2 regions of the Selenomonas oralis genome follow, and region 1 is predicted to be linked to the other one. Evidence: riboswitches for the same ligand, from Rfam matches in the RefSeq annotation. Region 1 holds a riboswitch; the other holds the start of a gene.

Region 1 (7,292 bases):
GTGAAGCTTGTGATCATCGACATCTACCACGAAACCTCAAGGGAGCAAGCCGAAAGATGCCGACCGATCGACTAGGTTCCTGTAAGGGCGGCGCACAATGTCCACATCCCGAACGTTTGTGCATGTAATGTGCCGTGACCGCCAAGATCGAGCGGAAGCCCCATAAATCATGCCAAAAAACTGCCTGCCGCATTTCCTGCGGCAGGCAGTTTTTTTCGGGCATGATGACAAAATGAAGCCGGCCGATGAGCGCAGAGTTTTTATCCTGCGTCAGCAAAAAAGATGCGTCAAGACGGCGGCACTGGATTTATCTGTGCTTCCCTCGTCATTCGTCGCAAAGAGACGCGACCGGCCTATCAAAATACTTTTGGATAATCTCCACAGCGCAGTAATCGCCGCACATGGAGCAGGCGCCCTCGCCCTTGTCGTTTCTGGCCTTGCGGCGTGACCTGGCCCGTTCCGGATCGATGGCGAGCGAAAGCTGCGCCTCCCAGTCGAGAATCTTCCTCGCTTCCGCCATCTTCCTGTCCCACTCAGCTGCGCCCGGCACCCCCTTTACGATATCGGCGGCATGAGCGGCAATACGGCTCGCAACGACGCCTTCATGCACATCTTCCAAAGTCGGCAGGCAAAGATGCTCGGCGGGCGTCACATAGCAGAGGAAATCCGCGCCGTTCACAGCCGCAAGCGTACCGCCGATAGCCGAGGTGATATGGTCATAGCCCGGCGCGACATCCGTCACCAAAGGCCCCAGAACATAGAACGGCGCATTGTGGCAAAGCCGCTTCTGCAGTTTCATATTCGCTGCAATCTGATCAAACGGCATATGCCCCGGGCCTTCCACCATGACCTGCACGCCGCGCTTCCAGGCACGATCGACGAGAGCGCCGAGGTTGACAAGCTCCGTGATCTGGGCGCGGTCCGTCGCATCGGCAAGGCAGCCAGGCCGCAGGCCGTCGCCCAAACTGATCGTCGAATCGTACTTCTCGCAGATATCGAGAATATCGTCAAAATGCGTATAGAGCGGATTTTCCTTCTCATTATGAAGCATCCAGCCCGTGATGAAAGAGCCGCCGCGGCTCACGATATCCATGACGCGCCCCTCTTCGCGCAGATTGCGCACAGCCGCCAAGGTCAGGCCGCAGTGGAGCGTCATGAAGTCCGCCCCGTCCCTTGCCTGCTGCTCGATCGTCTGCAGGATATCCTCCGCCGTCATATCGACGACAGCGCCATGCTCCCGTATGGCACGCACCGTCGCCTCATAGAGCGGCACCGTCCCCACCATGACGGGCGAGTGTTCGATGATGCGCCGCCTCGACTCGTCGATGTTGTTGCCCGTCGAAAGATCCATCACCGAATCCGCGCCCGAGCGCACTGCCTCATCGAGCTTCCCAAGCTCCGGCTCGATCTCGGGAAACGTGCTCGACGTACCGATATTCGCATTGACCTTCGTGCGCAGCCCCTCGCCGACGCCCGCCGGGCGAAGCCCCGCATGGTTCACATTCGCACAGACGGCAATCGTTCCCCGCGCCACACGCTCGCGAATCGTCTCGGCATCCACCCCTTCCGCCTCCGCCACCGACCTCATGGCATCGGTGATTTTTCCATCCCTTGCATACTGCATCTGTGTCGCCATTTTATATCCCTCCATACAGCCGGCGCAATCCTGCCGCCGTGCAAAAGCACACAAGAGAATACAAATCCCCGTCCGGCGTTCCACAAATCAAAAAGAGCCGTCCAGCATAGCCGGCGGCTCCTCAAAACCTCAGAAAACCACCACTTCCCTACGCAGGTATTAACCAAACAGGTTCCAAGGGTCGGCCCATTCCATGAGCCTCTCAGCAAACGCTCCCCCAGTGGATTCATATTCACTTTTCATGTAAGCTACACGCTTATTTTAGCAGAAGTCGCCGCCATTTTCAACGAAAATTCAGCAAACCTTTGCTCGCATGTCGTTTTACGATGTACTCAAACACCTGCGAGCAAAACGCTGTCCCGTTAAGCGCAGCTATTGCCTTAAAAAGCTTCAGCTCAACTCATCCAACATTTCTTTTGCACGATCAGCAGCATCGCCTTGCATCTCGTATGCTTTTGTAAAACATTCCACCGCTTTTGCTGCATTTTGAGTAATCCCTTTGCCTTCCAGATAATAAATGCCTAAATCATAGTATCCCCAATCACTGCCTGCTTCTGCCGCTTTTTGGAACCATTCATAAGCTTTCGTATATTCCTCATTCTCATCAAAAACCATCCCTATAGCCAAAGCTGCATCCCCTGCACAATCACCCTGCATCTCGTATGCTTTCAAGTAATATTCCTTTGCCTTTTCTTTATCACTCCTAAGGCCATTTCCATGATCATAACTGACTGCCAGATGGTACCAGCCCCAATCGCTGCCAGCCTCACCGGATTTTCTGAACCATATATTTGCCTCTTTGTAGTTCTCACGCCCAGCCCAAATACGTCCTATATGATCTGCCGCATCCCCTGCACAAATTCCCTGCATTTCGTATGCTTTCAAGAAATATTCTTTTGCCCTTTCTTTATCACTCCTAATGCCTTTTCCCTGATTATAACTAACAGCTAAATTATACCATCCCCGATCGCTACCGACTTCACCGGATTTTCTGAACCACGCGTTTGCCTCTTTATAGTTCTCGCGCTCAGCCAAGATGCATCCTATCATATTTGCAGCTTCGCCTGCCCAAATCCCCTGCATTTCGTATGCTTTTTGGCAACAATGTATCGCCTCTTTCTCACACACGATGCCGCCTTCACCCTCTTTATAAATCCAGCCTAACCCAAACCACCCCTCATCGCTTCCCGCTTCAGCAAGGTTTTTAAACCATTCAGCGGCTTTTTTATAATTGCCTTGCTCCTCGAACCGATCGCCCAACTCGCGCATCGAATCCCAAAAGCCCGCTTCTGCAGCCGTTCTCCAATAATTTATCGCTTTTTGCTCATCACACCTTGTCCCGCGGCCATGCAAAAACATGCCCGCCACTTCATGACATGCAAATACATCTCCTTGCTCTGCAAGCGCATATACGCGAGGAAACAGCTCTTCCAACGTTGCCGTCTTTTGCTCATCATCCTCTTGGGATTCTGCGACATACAGCTTTGCCAGTACATCCCCGGCATCTGCGCCTTTCCTGCCCCAATCCGACGCATCATAATATCGGGCAAGAACATACATTGCACGGGCATTGCCTGCTTTCGCCAATTCTTCAAAAAGCGCCTCGGCTTCATCCAGTTGATAAGCGATATACAGGCGCTCCGCTTCCTGCAGTTTCTCTTGCGGCATCGTTCGGAGCACCTCCCCTTCAAAATCCTATTTTTCCATCCCCCAAAGAGGCTACGCCAAAGGCGCAGACCGATTGGCCCGGTTTCTGTAAAGGCGGCGCACAATGTCCACAAAATGGATGTTTGTGCGTACAGCTTATTATACAACGCTGCAGCGGCAAAGGAAACATGCTTTCTTTACACAAAAAGCCTGCTTATGCCAATCTTCATGGCACAAACAGGCTTTTGGAACTCATTATACGGTTGTTATTTCAGCAATTCCTTCATTCTTCCCACGGGCTTCGAGAGGTCCATGTGGCCGGAAAGGGAATCGACTTTTTTGCCTTCGACGAGGAGCTGCACCGATTTGACTTCGGAGAACTCAGTCAGGGTGTTGACGATGGAACCAACGAGCATTTCCTCTCCGGTTGAGCCGCCGGTGAAGCGTTTTGACAGATCTTCGGAAAAGTCGACGGTTGCGACGCCGTCTTTGACCTTGATGCTTTTAAGCTTCGTCTTAGCGGGGATGACGCGCACCTCGCCCTTCACTTTCGGTCCTTCGAGCAGGGATTCCATGGCGGCCTTATACTTGTCGCCTTTCGTTTCGATGCTGCGCTTTTCGGCGAGAAGTTTCATGCCGTTGTCGTCCGGATAGTAGACTTTGAGGGATATGGTCTTTTCCGCGCTGTCCTTCGCACCGGAATTGTTCGCCTTATCCGTAGCTGCCGGCTTGTCGGCAGCGGGCGATTCGCCCTTGGATGTATTCGTGTTGCCGTCGCAGCCTGCCGCAAGGAGCAGCGCGAGGAGCATAAAGAGGGCGAGCAGGGACTTTGTGATCTTCATTCTAAAAAACCGCCTTTCTTTTCGATAATCCTGCGCTTATTTGCTCCCGAAGAAGCGGGAAAGCCCCTTCGCGATGGCATGGGCCATCTTGTTCTGGAAATCGTCCGATGTCAGGAGTTCTTCTTCCCGATAGTTCGAGATGAAGGCGAGCTCGACGAGAGCCGCCGGCATATTCGTATGCGTGAGCACATAGAGGTTCGCCTCTTTCGCTCCCCGGTTCACAAGACCGCCCGCACTGACAAGCTCTTCCTGCAGGAGGCCGGCCAAACGCCTGCCCTGGTAGGAGCCCGGGGCGGAATACGTTTCCGTGCCGTTTGCCGTGGGGCTGCCGAAAGCGTTGCAGTGGATGCTCAGGAACACAGACGCATCCGGCAGGCGGTTGGCAACATCGGAGCGCGCCTGCAGCTCCTCACCTGCCGAGGCGTTCGGGCCATAGACGTCGCGGTCCGTTGTGCGCGTCATGACGACGCGGGCGCCCGCGCCTTCCAGTATGGCGCGAACCTTTTGTGCGACCTGCAGCGCTATATCCTTCTCCCGCACACCATTCGGCCCTACTGCGCCGGAGTCGCTGCCGCCATGGCCGGGGTCGAGTACGATGACTTGCCCGGCGACGCCTTCTGCCCCGCCGGAGGGAATCTTCGGCATGGGCGCCTCAACGGGCGTCATGACATCGATGACGAGCCGGTACGGCTTATTTGCCTGACGGTCGGCAGGAAGCGTATAGACCTTGTAGTTCTGCTCCTCCACCTCGGAGGCAAAGGCGACCATGACGCGCAGCTGATGACGCCCCGTTTCGCGGATTGTCAGGTAACGGCCGAGGCTGCCGTCGAGCGTGGCGTCGGGGCGCACGGAGCCGAGCAGGGAATTCTGCATATCGATGATAAGCTGTTTGGGCTTCGCCTCATTCTTCTGCACGGTATAGGCGAGATCCGTACGATTCATGCCGATCTCAATGCGCAGGACATCCCGCCCGTTCTCTTCCAGCACATCGGTATGAAAATAGTTGAGCTCGTGCATCCTGCCGTCTGCGGCAAAAGCTGCCGGTGCAAAAAGCATGGCTGCCAGCAGCAGGAAACCGGTGAACAGGAAAAACTTTTTGAACAAAAAACTCACTCCTATCGTAAAACACATAAGAGCGTCAAGCTCCCATCGCGGCATTGCGGCAAAAGGAATGCCGCGGGGCAGGAAAACCGCCCCGATCCCCGGCAAAGCGCGAACCGCTTCCGGCAGAGGTTCAGCTTCCCTGCAAATCTCGCAGGAGCGCCGCCGCCTCCTCGCGCGCCTCCTTCGTCCGCGCCTCGTCCAATGCAATCTCGAGGCGTATGTAATCGCCTTCTGCAAGACCTTCCGGCAATTCATCCGCCGGAAAGATCGCTTTCTTTTCCTCTTCCCCTACGAGAAGGACGGCTTTCCCTTCTTCGAAGCGGTCGATTACAGCAAAGGCCATTTATTTTTCCCCCTTGATGGAATATGTCTTCCCGTCCGATGTCAATGCAATCGTCCCCATTTCATCGGTGCGATAGACCTTGATGTTGAATTTCCCATAACGGTCGAGAATTTCCTTATGCGGATGCCCATAGTCGTTGCCTGCACCGCAAGAGATCGCAGCGGCTTCCGGAGCAACGGCCTTGATGAACGCCGCCGTCGAGGATGTCTTGCTGCCGTGATGCGGCGACTTCAGCACGAGGCTCTTCAGATCCGGCGCACTGTGGCGGGAGAGAATACCGTTTTCCGTTTCTTTTTCCGCATCGCCCGTAAAGAGCATGGAAAAATCACCGAAAACGAGACGGCCGACGATGGAATTGATGTTCAGGTTCGGCTTGCCGTTTTTCTTGCCGCCATCTTTGACCATCTGTGCCGTCGGACTCAGGACGCGGAAGGAAACGCCGCCGCCAAAGTCGAGAACGTCGCCGTCGACAAGCGCCTTGTAGGGAATGTTCTTTGCCTTGATGGTCTTGAGGTATTCGCGGTAGAACTTTGCCGTCGCCGGCTCGCCGTTGTCGTAGACGGCCTTGACCTCGCAATTCTTGAAGATGACGGACGCACCACCCAGATGATCGGCATGGGGATGCGTGATGATGAGTTTGTCGACCGTTTTAATGTTTTCCTTTTTCAAAGCCGCCTCGAGCTTCGGATGCTCGTCGAGGTCGCCTGTGTCAATGAAAATGGTCTGTTCCGGCGTGCGGATGAGGATTGCATCGCCCTGCCCGACATCGAGCACCTTGACGGTAAGCGCTCCCGCCTGCGCCATATTTTGCTTCGGTGCGCCGCCCGGCGACGCTGTGCATCCCGCTGCCAGAAGCGCGGCAAACAAGAGCACAAGGAACACGGGAAGAATCTTCTTCATGGAATGCCTCCTTTTATATGGCGTTGGCATGGCGGGCTCAAGACAGCGCCATCCCCCGATCTGCCCGCAGTCTTTCCCCTGCCGATCCTTCCGCTCAGCCCAGTATGCAATGTTCTATGCCCCAGGCCGCGCCGTCCTCCTGTACCCCGGGCAGGACCGTCTCGGCATAGGGCAGGAGCTTTTTGTTCGCATTTCCCATGACGAGCGCATGAGCGACTGTCTGCATCATCTCGATATCGTTTTCGCCGTCGCCAAGAGCATAGCTTTCCTCCAAAGGAACGCCGAGATGCTCCAAGGCGTGCAGGATGCCGGTTCCTTTCGACTCCTCGGAAGAGTAGAGTTCGAAATTCTTGCCGTGCGCCCGATCCTCGATGCCCGTAATGCCGGGCAGCCGCAGGAGTTCCCGGAAACATTCCTGCCCCTGCGGTGCAAGAAACTCCATCTTGTATGTCGCCACATCACGCGGCGAAAACTCACGCCGAAAGAATTCAAACGGGATATGGAGTTTTTTAAAAAATGCCTCAAGCGCCCTGCATTCCTGCCCCATGTAAATGAAATCGACGCCTTCCTGGCAGAAATCGATGCCATTTTCCACGGCGACGCGCACAATCCGGGTGACGACAGAGGCGTCCAGCGGTTTCTGGTAAACGATCCTGTCCCCCACGATGACGAGAGCGCCGTTCATGAGCACGAGCCCGTCAAAGCCAAGGGCCAGGATCCGCCTGTCGATGAAGCCGTAGGGACGGCCCGTAGCGATGAACGCATAATGTCCTGCCGCCTGCAGGCGACGGATGGCTTCCCGCACGGCTGCAGACGGCTG
Region 2 (7,292 bases), 410 kb from region 1:
TTCTTTTATACTGCAATCCGTAATGATGTCACCTTTCAAACAAGCAAAGAGGCGGCGAATGTCATAAGACGCAGAGGCATCAGGATTTCTCTGATAAAATCGAGGCGGGATACAGTCTTTTGAGATACGAACAGAACTGGATTCACTGTAATCAATTTCGAATGAGCCTTGATTGCTAATCAGAATGACGGGGTGCCAAACATTTGATAATGTGAGATTTATGTACTCCATTTGGCGCAGCCATTCCAGCGTTTTATTATAATCAAAGATCTCATAGATGGGCTTTCGGGAAGAATTGTCTCCATCCGTGATACGATTCGGATATAACGAACAGATGGAGATGTCGCCTAAATCGTCGACGTAATCCTCAACAATAGCGATTTCTTTTATTTCCACACCGATCAGACCGATGAACTCGATATATTTTTGCAGATGATCCGGCTGTTGGATTACAGGAGCACTCCATTCGGTTCCTTCGAATTCATTCGCCTTAAAGTGATTGGAGCCGCCTAACGTTTGAAGGTTGTACTCTCGGATAAATTGTTCAATCTTATCCATGAAATCATCCTCCTTGCTGCATATCATGGTTTCGTAGATGAGATCGTCACCTTGCTTCAGAAAAGTTCAGGTTAAAAACCGCAGAAGGAAGACAACTGCTTCAAGATGACGGCACGCCTTTCGTAGCGGGCAGAAATTGTCGGATGTGCGATGTATATGACGAGACGTTTTACAAATAGTATAGCATAAGTGAAGATGCAGGAAGGAATGTTTTTGTGCACTTGTATTCGAGGTTTTTGCGGTGTCTCTCGTGTGCTTATCTACGAAAAGTCTAATAAAGCCTTTATCGTAGATAAGGATAGATTTTTCACCATCTCCAAGTGGCTTGATACGCTTGCCATGGAGCGCAACGTGAACTTTTCCAATATCCTGCAAAATGCTTTGATGCGTGAATTGGGCGTGAACAAAGCCTAGAAACAGGCAAATAATATTTGTGGAACGTTGGCTTGAAACCTCACTCCTTGACATTAAAATCGGCCGAGTTATAATGGAAATTGAAATTCATCATAGGACTTGCGTTGTTGTGGGAACGTGAGAGATGCACTTATCGGATTGGTTGGCAGGGAGGTTTCAGCGATGATTATTTCTGCAGATAAAAAGGTGCTGCAGGCGATTTCGCTGCCGCAGGCGCAGCCTCTTATGGGGAAGCGCGAGAAGCAGGGCGGCGTGTCGGATGCGATCGGGGAAGCCGTCGAGGCTCTTATCAGCCAAAAGGGGAAGGCCATGAGCGCTGACGAGCTGGCACAGAAGCTGCAGCAAGGCGACAAGCTTACTGAGGCCGGCGCGGAACTTACGGCTATTGAGGAGAAGAAGAACGGCGTCACGGCGGCGAAGGATCGTCTGAAAGAAATCGGCAAGCAGCTGTCCGACAAGACGCTTTCGGATGAGGACAAGAGGGCGCTCGACAAGGAAAAGGAACAGCTCAAGAGCCAGATCATGGCAGCTTCGCCGGAGGATAAGCTTTCCATGGTGCAGGAAATGAAGCGGAAAGCTGAGAAGGAAGGAAACAAAGAGGCGGTCTTGGGCCTTGGCGAGTGGGTCGGGGATATCAAGAAGGAAGTCGTTGAGGCATCTGTGAAGGAAACGCAGCTCCGGGCGAAAGCGGCGCAGGAAGAGGCGGAGAAAGCCGGAGAGGAGGCAAAGGCAAAGGAACGCGAAAAAGAACCGGTGAAGGATGAGAATATTCGTCAAAAACTGGAAAACGAACTCGAGAAAGAGACAGCCAAGACGATGGGGCAGCCTTTTTTCAGGCGCACGAAGGAGAGTGAGCCTATGGCTTGACCTCTTGGGGTTTCATGGTACAATAAAATAAAGGGAGGGGAAGGGCAGCGTCCTTTCCCTCATGTCTTTTTCGTACTGCTTTCAAGGGGGTGGAAGCGGCGTTTTGCCTTTGCGATGCGCCGCGAATTTTATGGGGATTTTATTCATCGGAGGAATTTTTGCCGCCGTTGTGCTCGTCGCCGTGCTTTTGGCGATCTTGGCACGCGGCTATGTGAAGGCCTCGCCGTCGACGGCGCTCATCATTTCCGGCATCAAGAAGCGTCCGCGCATCCTCATCGGCCAGGGCGGTGCGCGCATCCCCTTTTTTGAGCGTATGGATACGCTTTTCCTCGGGCAGATTTCCGTGGACATCAAGACGGAGACGCCCGTACCTACGAATGACTACATCAACGTGAATGTTGACGCTGTCGCGAAGGTCATGGTCGGGCGCGATGAGGAGAGCGTGCAGCTTGCGGCGCGAAATTTCCTGAATTTCACGGGAGAGCAAATCGCGAGGGATCTGCAGGATTCCCTTGAAGGCAATATGCGCGAGATCATCGGCACACTGACGCTGGAAGCCATCAATACGGATCGCGACAGTTTTTCGGATCAGGTCGTGAACAAGGCGGCGCAGGATATGAAAAAGCTCGGCATCGAGATCATTTCCTGCAATATCCAAAATGTCACGGACAACAACGGCCTCATTGTTGATCTTGGTGCGGACAATACGGCGCGCATCAAGAAACGCGCCGCCATTTCGCGTGCCGAGGCGGAGCGTGATGTCGCAGTCGCAAAGGCGCAGGCGCAGAAGGAAGCGAACGATGCGCAGGTCGAGGCGGATCTTGAGATTGCCCAGCGGCAGACCGATCTCGCAATCCGGCAGGCGGAACTCAAGAGAGCGTCCGACATCAAGCGCGCGGAGGCGGACGCCGCCTACGAAATCCAGGCGCAGGAGCAGCAGAAGTCCGTCCAGACGGCCACGGTCAACGCGCAGATTGCAAAGGCGGAGCGCGAGCAGGAGCTGAAGAAGCAGCAGGTGTCCGTGCGTGAACAGGAGCTGGCGGCACAGATTCAGAAGCAGGCGGATGCGGAGAAGTATGCCGTCGAACAGAAGGCTGCGGCAGACTTGGCCAAGCGCCAGCGCGAAGCGGAAGCCGCTCTTTACGAGACGCAGCGCAAGGCGGAGGCGCAGAAGGCGGAGGCGGAGGCTTCGCGCTATGCGGCGGAGCAGGCGGCTGCAGGCATTAAGGCGCAGGGTGAGGCGGAAGCTGCTGCGATTCAGGCGAAAGGCGAGGCGGAAGCTGCCGCGATGGATCGAAAGGCGGAAGCGCTGAAGAAATACGGCAAGGCGGCTATGGCGCAGATGATCGTCGAGATTCTGCCGCAGATCGCTTCGGAAGTGGCAAAGCCGCTCGAACGCATCGGCAATGTATCCATCATTGGCGGCAATGGTGCCTCTGCCGTGGAGCCGATGGCGGACAATGTGCCGCTTGTCATGGCGAAGACGTTCCAGACGGTCAAGGCGGCGACGGGCATTGACCTCGCCGATATCGTGCGCGGTGAGAGCTACGAGGCGAAGGTCACGAAGAATGTCAATGTCACTGGCGCCGACGCCGACGCCATAAAGGCCGCTGCCGTAAAAGCGGCGTCGATGGCCAATGCGATTCGTGACTGAGGAAGGAGTGGCATGGGAAATTGGCTCCTTGCTGAATGATTTGATGTCATCTCCTTGAGGCGGCAAGCCCTGAACCGGCCATGGCGCCGTTCATTCGGCAGAGGCGCCGGTCGGACGGAGCTTATCCGTGCTTCTTTGTGCAATTTTACCATAGGTTCTGATGGAGAATTTTCTTGCATTTTTCTGCCGCCGCGCTATAATGAATATTGCAAAGGGGAGTCCACGAATGGGCTGAGAGGGGGCTTTTCGCCCCGACCCAAAACCTGATTTGGATCATGCCAACGTAGGGAATAGAGGGTGATTTTGACCGCATACACCGCTTGGCGTGTGCGGTTTTCTTTTTTGGGAGGGACGAAGATGGTGAAGGTCAATGGCGAGGACGCTGCGGCGGACGGCAAGATGCTTTTGGATTATCTGGAGGAGGCGGGCTATGTTCCCGCGCGCATCGCCGTCGAGCGAAACGGCGAGATCGTGCCGAGAGCAGCGTATGAATCGGTGCAGCTGGCGGCGGGCGATGTCGTGGAGATCGTGAGTTTCGTCGGCGGCGGCTGAGAAAACTGCGGCCTGGCTGCCGAGAATCGTGCTTGTTCCGCAGGGATTGAGCTTTGGCGGACAAAGGCGGCAGGGAAGAAAAGAAGCCTGCTCCGTTGCCAGGGGAGCAGGCTTTGAAGAAAACAAATTGTGCGTGCGCATGAGAAGGGAGCATCCTTATGGAAACAAACAGGGAAGAAGATTTTCTCAGATTGGGCGGCAAGACGTTTCGTTCGCGTTTTATCCTCGGTTCGGGCAAGTATTCGCTCGAACTGATCCGTGCCGCCGTGGAAAATGCGGGCGCGGAGATGGTGACGCTCGCCGTGCGGCGCACGAATACGCGCGAGGGCGAGAGCATTCTCGACTATATCCCTGCGCATGTGACGCTCCTGCCGAACACGTCGGGCGCGCGCACGGCGGAAGAAGCGGTGCGCATCGCACGCATGGCGCGCGAGCTCGGCTGCGGCGATTTCGTCAAGGTGGAAATCATGCGCGATGCGAAGTACCTCCTGCCGGACAACGAGGAGACGGTTCGCGCGACGAAATTGCTTGCCGCCGAAGGCTTCACCGTCCTGCCGTACATGTTCCCCGATCTCTACGCGGCGCGCGCTCTTGAGGCGGCGGGAGCGGCAGCGGTCATGCCGCTCGCCGCGCCCATCGGCTCGAATCAGGGGCTGCAGGCGAAAGCGTTCATCAAGATCCTCGTCGAGGAGATCGACGTGCCGATCATCGTCGATGCGGGCATCGGCAGGCCGTCGGAAGCGTGCGAGGCGATGGAGATCGGCGCTGCCGCTGTCATGGCGAACACGGCAATCGCGACGGCGGGCAACGCGGCGCGGATGGCGGGAGCGTTCAAGTCGGCGATCGAGGCAGGACGCGCGGCTTATCTTGCGGGGCTTGGCCGCGTCTTGGAGCGCGGCGCGGCTGCTTCCGATCCGCTGACGGGCTTTCTGCACGATGGAGAGGCGACGAGATGAGAGAAGATGCAAGCTACTTCATCGATTCGGCGCGCTTGAGCGGCGCGGCGCTCGAAAGGAAGCACCGGCTCGAAAACGATCCAGCGAGCCGCACGGACGTCATGGCGTATGCGCCCGATATGGAGCGAATCGACTCCGATGTGCGCGAAAAGGTGCTTTCTGCGGCAGCGGAGTATGAGCCTGCCGCTTACAGCGCCGCTGACGTGGAGCGCGCTCTCGCGCATGATACGTGCAGCATCGAGGACTTCGCGGCGCTCCTCTCATCTGCTGCGGCGCCTTTCTTGGAGCGCATGGCGCAGCGCGCGCAGCGGGAGACGGGGCGTCGCTTCGGCAATACGGTCTACGTCTTCACGCCGCTTTACATCGCGAATTACTGCGACAATTACTGCGTTTACTGCGGCTTCAACCGCTACAACGACATCGCGCGCCGCCGGCTCACAGAGGCGGAGATCGCGCGGGAGATGGAAGTCATCGCGGCGTCGGGCATCGAGGAGATCCTGCTGCTGACAGGCGAAAGCCCCGCGATGAGTGACATTGCCTACATCGGCGAGGCGTGCCGCTTGGCGGGGCGGTATTTCCGCAATGTCGGACTCGAAATCTATCCCGTGAATACGGCGGACTATCAATACCTGCACGAGTGCGGCGCGGACTATGTGACGGTGTTTCAGGAAACGTATGACGCGGTGCGCTATGAGGCGCTTCATCTCGCGGGCAGGAAGCGCGTCTTCCCCTATCGCTTCGAAGCGCAGGAACGCGCCATCCTCGGCGGCATGCGGGGCGTGGGCTTCTCGGCTCTCTTGGGGCTCGCCGACTTTCGGCGCGACGCCTTGGCGACGGCGCTGCACGTCTACTTCCTGCAGCGCAAGTACCCGCATGTCGAATACTCGCTCTCCTGTCCGCGGCTTCGTCCCATCGTCAACAACGCGGGAATCAACCCGCGTAATGTGCACGAAAGGGAGCTTTGCCAGGTGCTCTCGGCCTACCGCATCTTCCTGCCCTATGTCGGCATCACGGTCTCCTCGCGCGAGTCGGCGAGCTTTCGCGACGGCATCGTGAAGATCGCGGCGACGAAGGTGTCGGCGGGCGTCTCGACGGGTATTGGCGACCACGAAGAGAAGTATGAGGGAAAGGAAGCGCGGGCGGCAGGCGACGAGCAGTTTGAGATCGCCGACGCACGCTCGCTGGCCGAGATGTATGCAGGGCTTTCGCGCGGCGGATTGCAGCCCGTGCTGAACGATTACGTCTATGTATAAGGGGAAAATCATCGCCTGCATCACGAATCGCCGGCTCGTGCGTGGGGATTTCCTCGCGCAGATCGAACGCGTCGCCGCGATGGAGATGGTGGACTGGATCATCGTGCGCGAAAAGGACTTGACGTCTGAAGCGTATCGGGCGCTTTTCGCGCAGGTCGTCCGCATCGCACATAAGCATGGAAAGAAATGCATTGCACACGGCTGGGGGGCGCTCGGCGCAGAGCCGGAGGATGCTGCCGTGCTGCAAGAGGCCGCGCTGCGGCAGCAGGGGCGCCATGCGCCTGCTGCCGAGGAACGTCGCCTGTCGCCGCGCACGGTGTCGGAGTGCGGCGCGGACGGCATCCATCTGCCGCTCGATGCTCTGCGCACATGGCGTGCGGCAAGCGCCCAGGACGGGCGGCAGCCGGCGATGGAAGAGGGCGCGGTGAAGCTCGTCGGCGCATCGGCGCACTCCGTCGCCGAGCTTGCCGAAGCCGCCTCCCTGGGATCACATTATGCGACGTTCAGTCCCATCTTTGCCACCGCCTGCAAGCCGGACGCTGCCCCTCTCGGCGCAGCCGCCCTCGCAGCCGCCTGCAAAGAGGCGCCGCTCCCCGTATTCGCGCTCGGCGGCGTCGGCATGAACAAGCTCGAGGCCTGCCTCGAAGCCGGCGCGGCAGGCTGCTGCATGATGTCCGCGCTGATGCGGTGAGCTGCGCGCGCATAAGGGCGCTGCATCCTGTGTCCGCAAAGCGGACGTTTTTGCGTGCGGCCTATTCAAAGCCGTCGCCGACAATCCCTGTATTGGCAAGGTTGTCCTGCAAGCGGATGGTCAGCAGGACCGGTCTTTTCAGCTCCGCCTGCAGCCAGCTCCGCATTTTCTGTGCGTCGCGCTGCTCCAAAGGCGCTTTTACATACACGACGATGATGTATTTCACGACATTGATCTTGTTCGTATCCTTGACATCGAGCACGGCGGAGCCCTCCATGTCCTGGATTTCGGGGAAGACGATGGAGCCTGTCGTCCTGCATTTTTCCAAAGCCTCTGTGGTATCTGTC

Evidence for each region. A riboswitch is a leader RNA that binds a small molecule or an ion and turns the genes downstream of it on or off. The one in region 1 is predicted to bind thiamine pyrophosphate.
Region 2: linked by a shared signal. The riboswitch ahead of thiS (sulfur carrier protein ThiS) and the one ahead of thiC (phosphomethylpyrimidine synthase ThiC) in region 1 are both predicted to bind thiamine pyrophosphate.

Annotation. Positions count from the first base shown of each region.
Region 1 is NZ_CP194411.1:1,848,846-1,856,137, reverse strand. It holds gene ACRTGH_RS08845 (AI-2E family transporter) at 1-75, shown strand, start outside; gene thiC (phosphomethylpyrimidine synthase ThiC) at 326-1,636, opposite strand; TPP riboswitch at 1,765-1,865, opposite strand; gene ACRTGH_RS08835 (tetratricopeptide repeat protein) at 2,027-3,304, opposite strand; gene ACRTGH_RS08830 (GerMN domain-containing protein) at 3,550-4,125, opposite strand; gene ACRTGH_RS08825 (N-acetylmuramoyl-L-alanine amidase family protein) at 4,162-5,238, opposite strand; gene ACRTGH_RS08820 (DUF3006 domain-containing protein) at 5,360-5,572, opposite strand; gene ACRTGH_RS08815 (ComEC/Rec2 family competence protein) at 5,573-6,472, opposite strand; gene ACRTGH_RS08810 (HAD family hydrolase) at 6,567-7,292, opposite strand, start outside.
Region 2 is NZ_CP194411.1:1,442,696-1,449,987, forward strand. It holds gene ACRTGH_RS06920 (hypothetical protein) at 1-558, opposite strand, end outside; gene ACRTGH_RS06925 (hypothetical protein) at 754-972, shown strand; gene ACRTGH_RS06930 (hypothetical protein) at 1,135-1,839, shown strand; gene ACRTGH_RS06935 (flotillin family protein) at 1,970-3,493, shown strand; TPP riboswitch at 3,696-3,800, shown strand; gene thiS (sulfur carrier protein ThiS) at 3,851-4,045, shown strand; gene ACRTGH_RS06945 (thiazole synthase) at 4,204-5,001, shown strand; gene thiH (2-iminoacetate synthase ThiH) at 4,998-6,254, shown strand; gene ACRTGH_RS06955 (thiamine phosphate synthase) at 6,247-6,945, shown strand; gene ACRTGH_RS06960 (DUF389 domain-containing protein) at 7,007-7,292, opposite strand, start outside.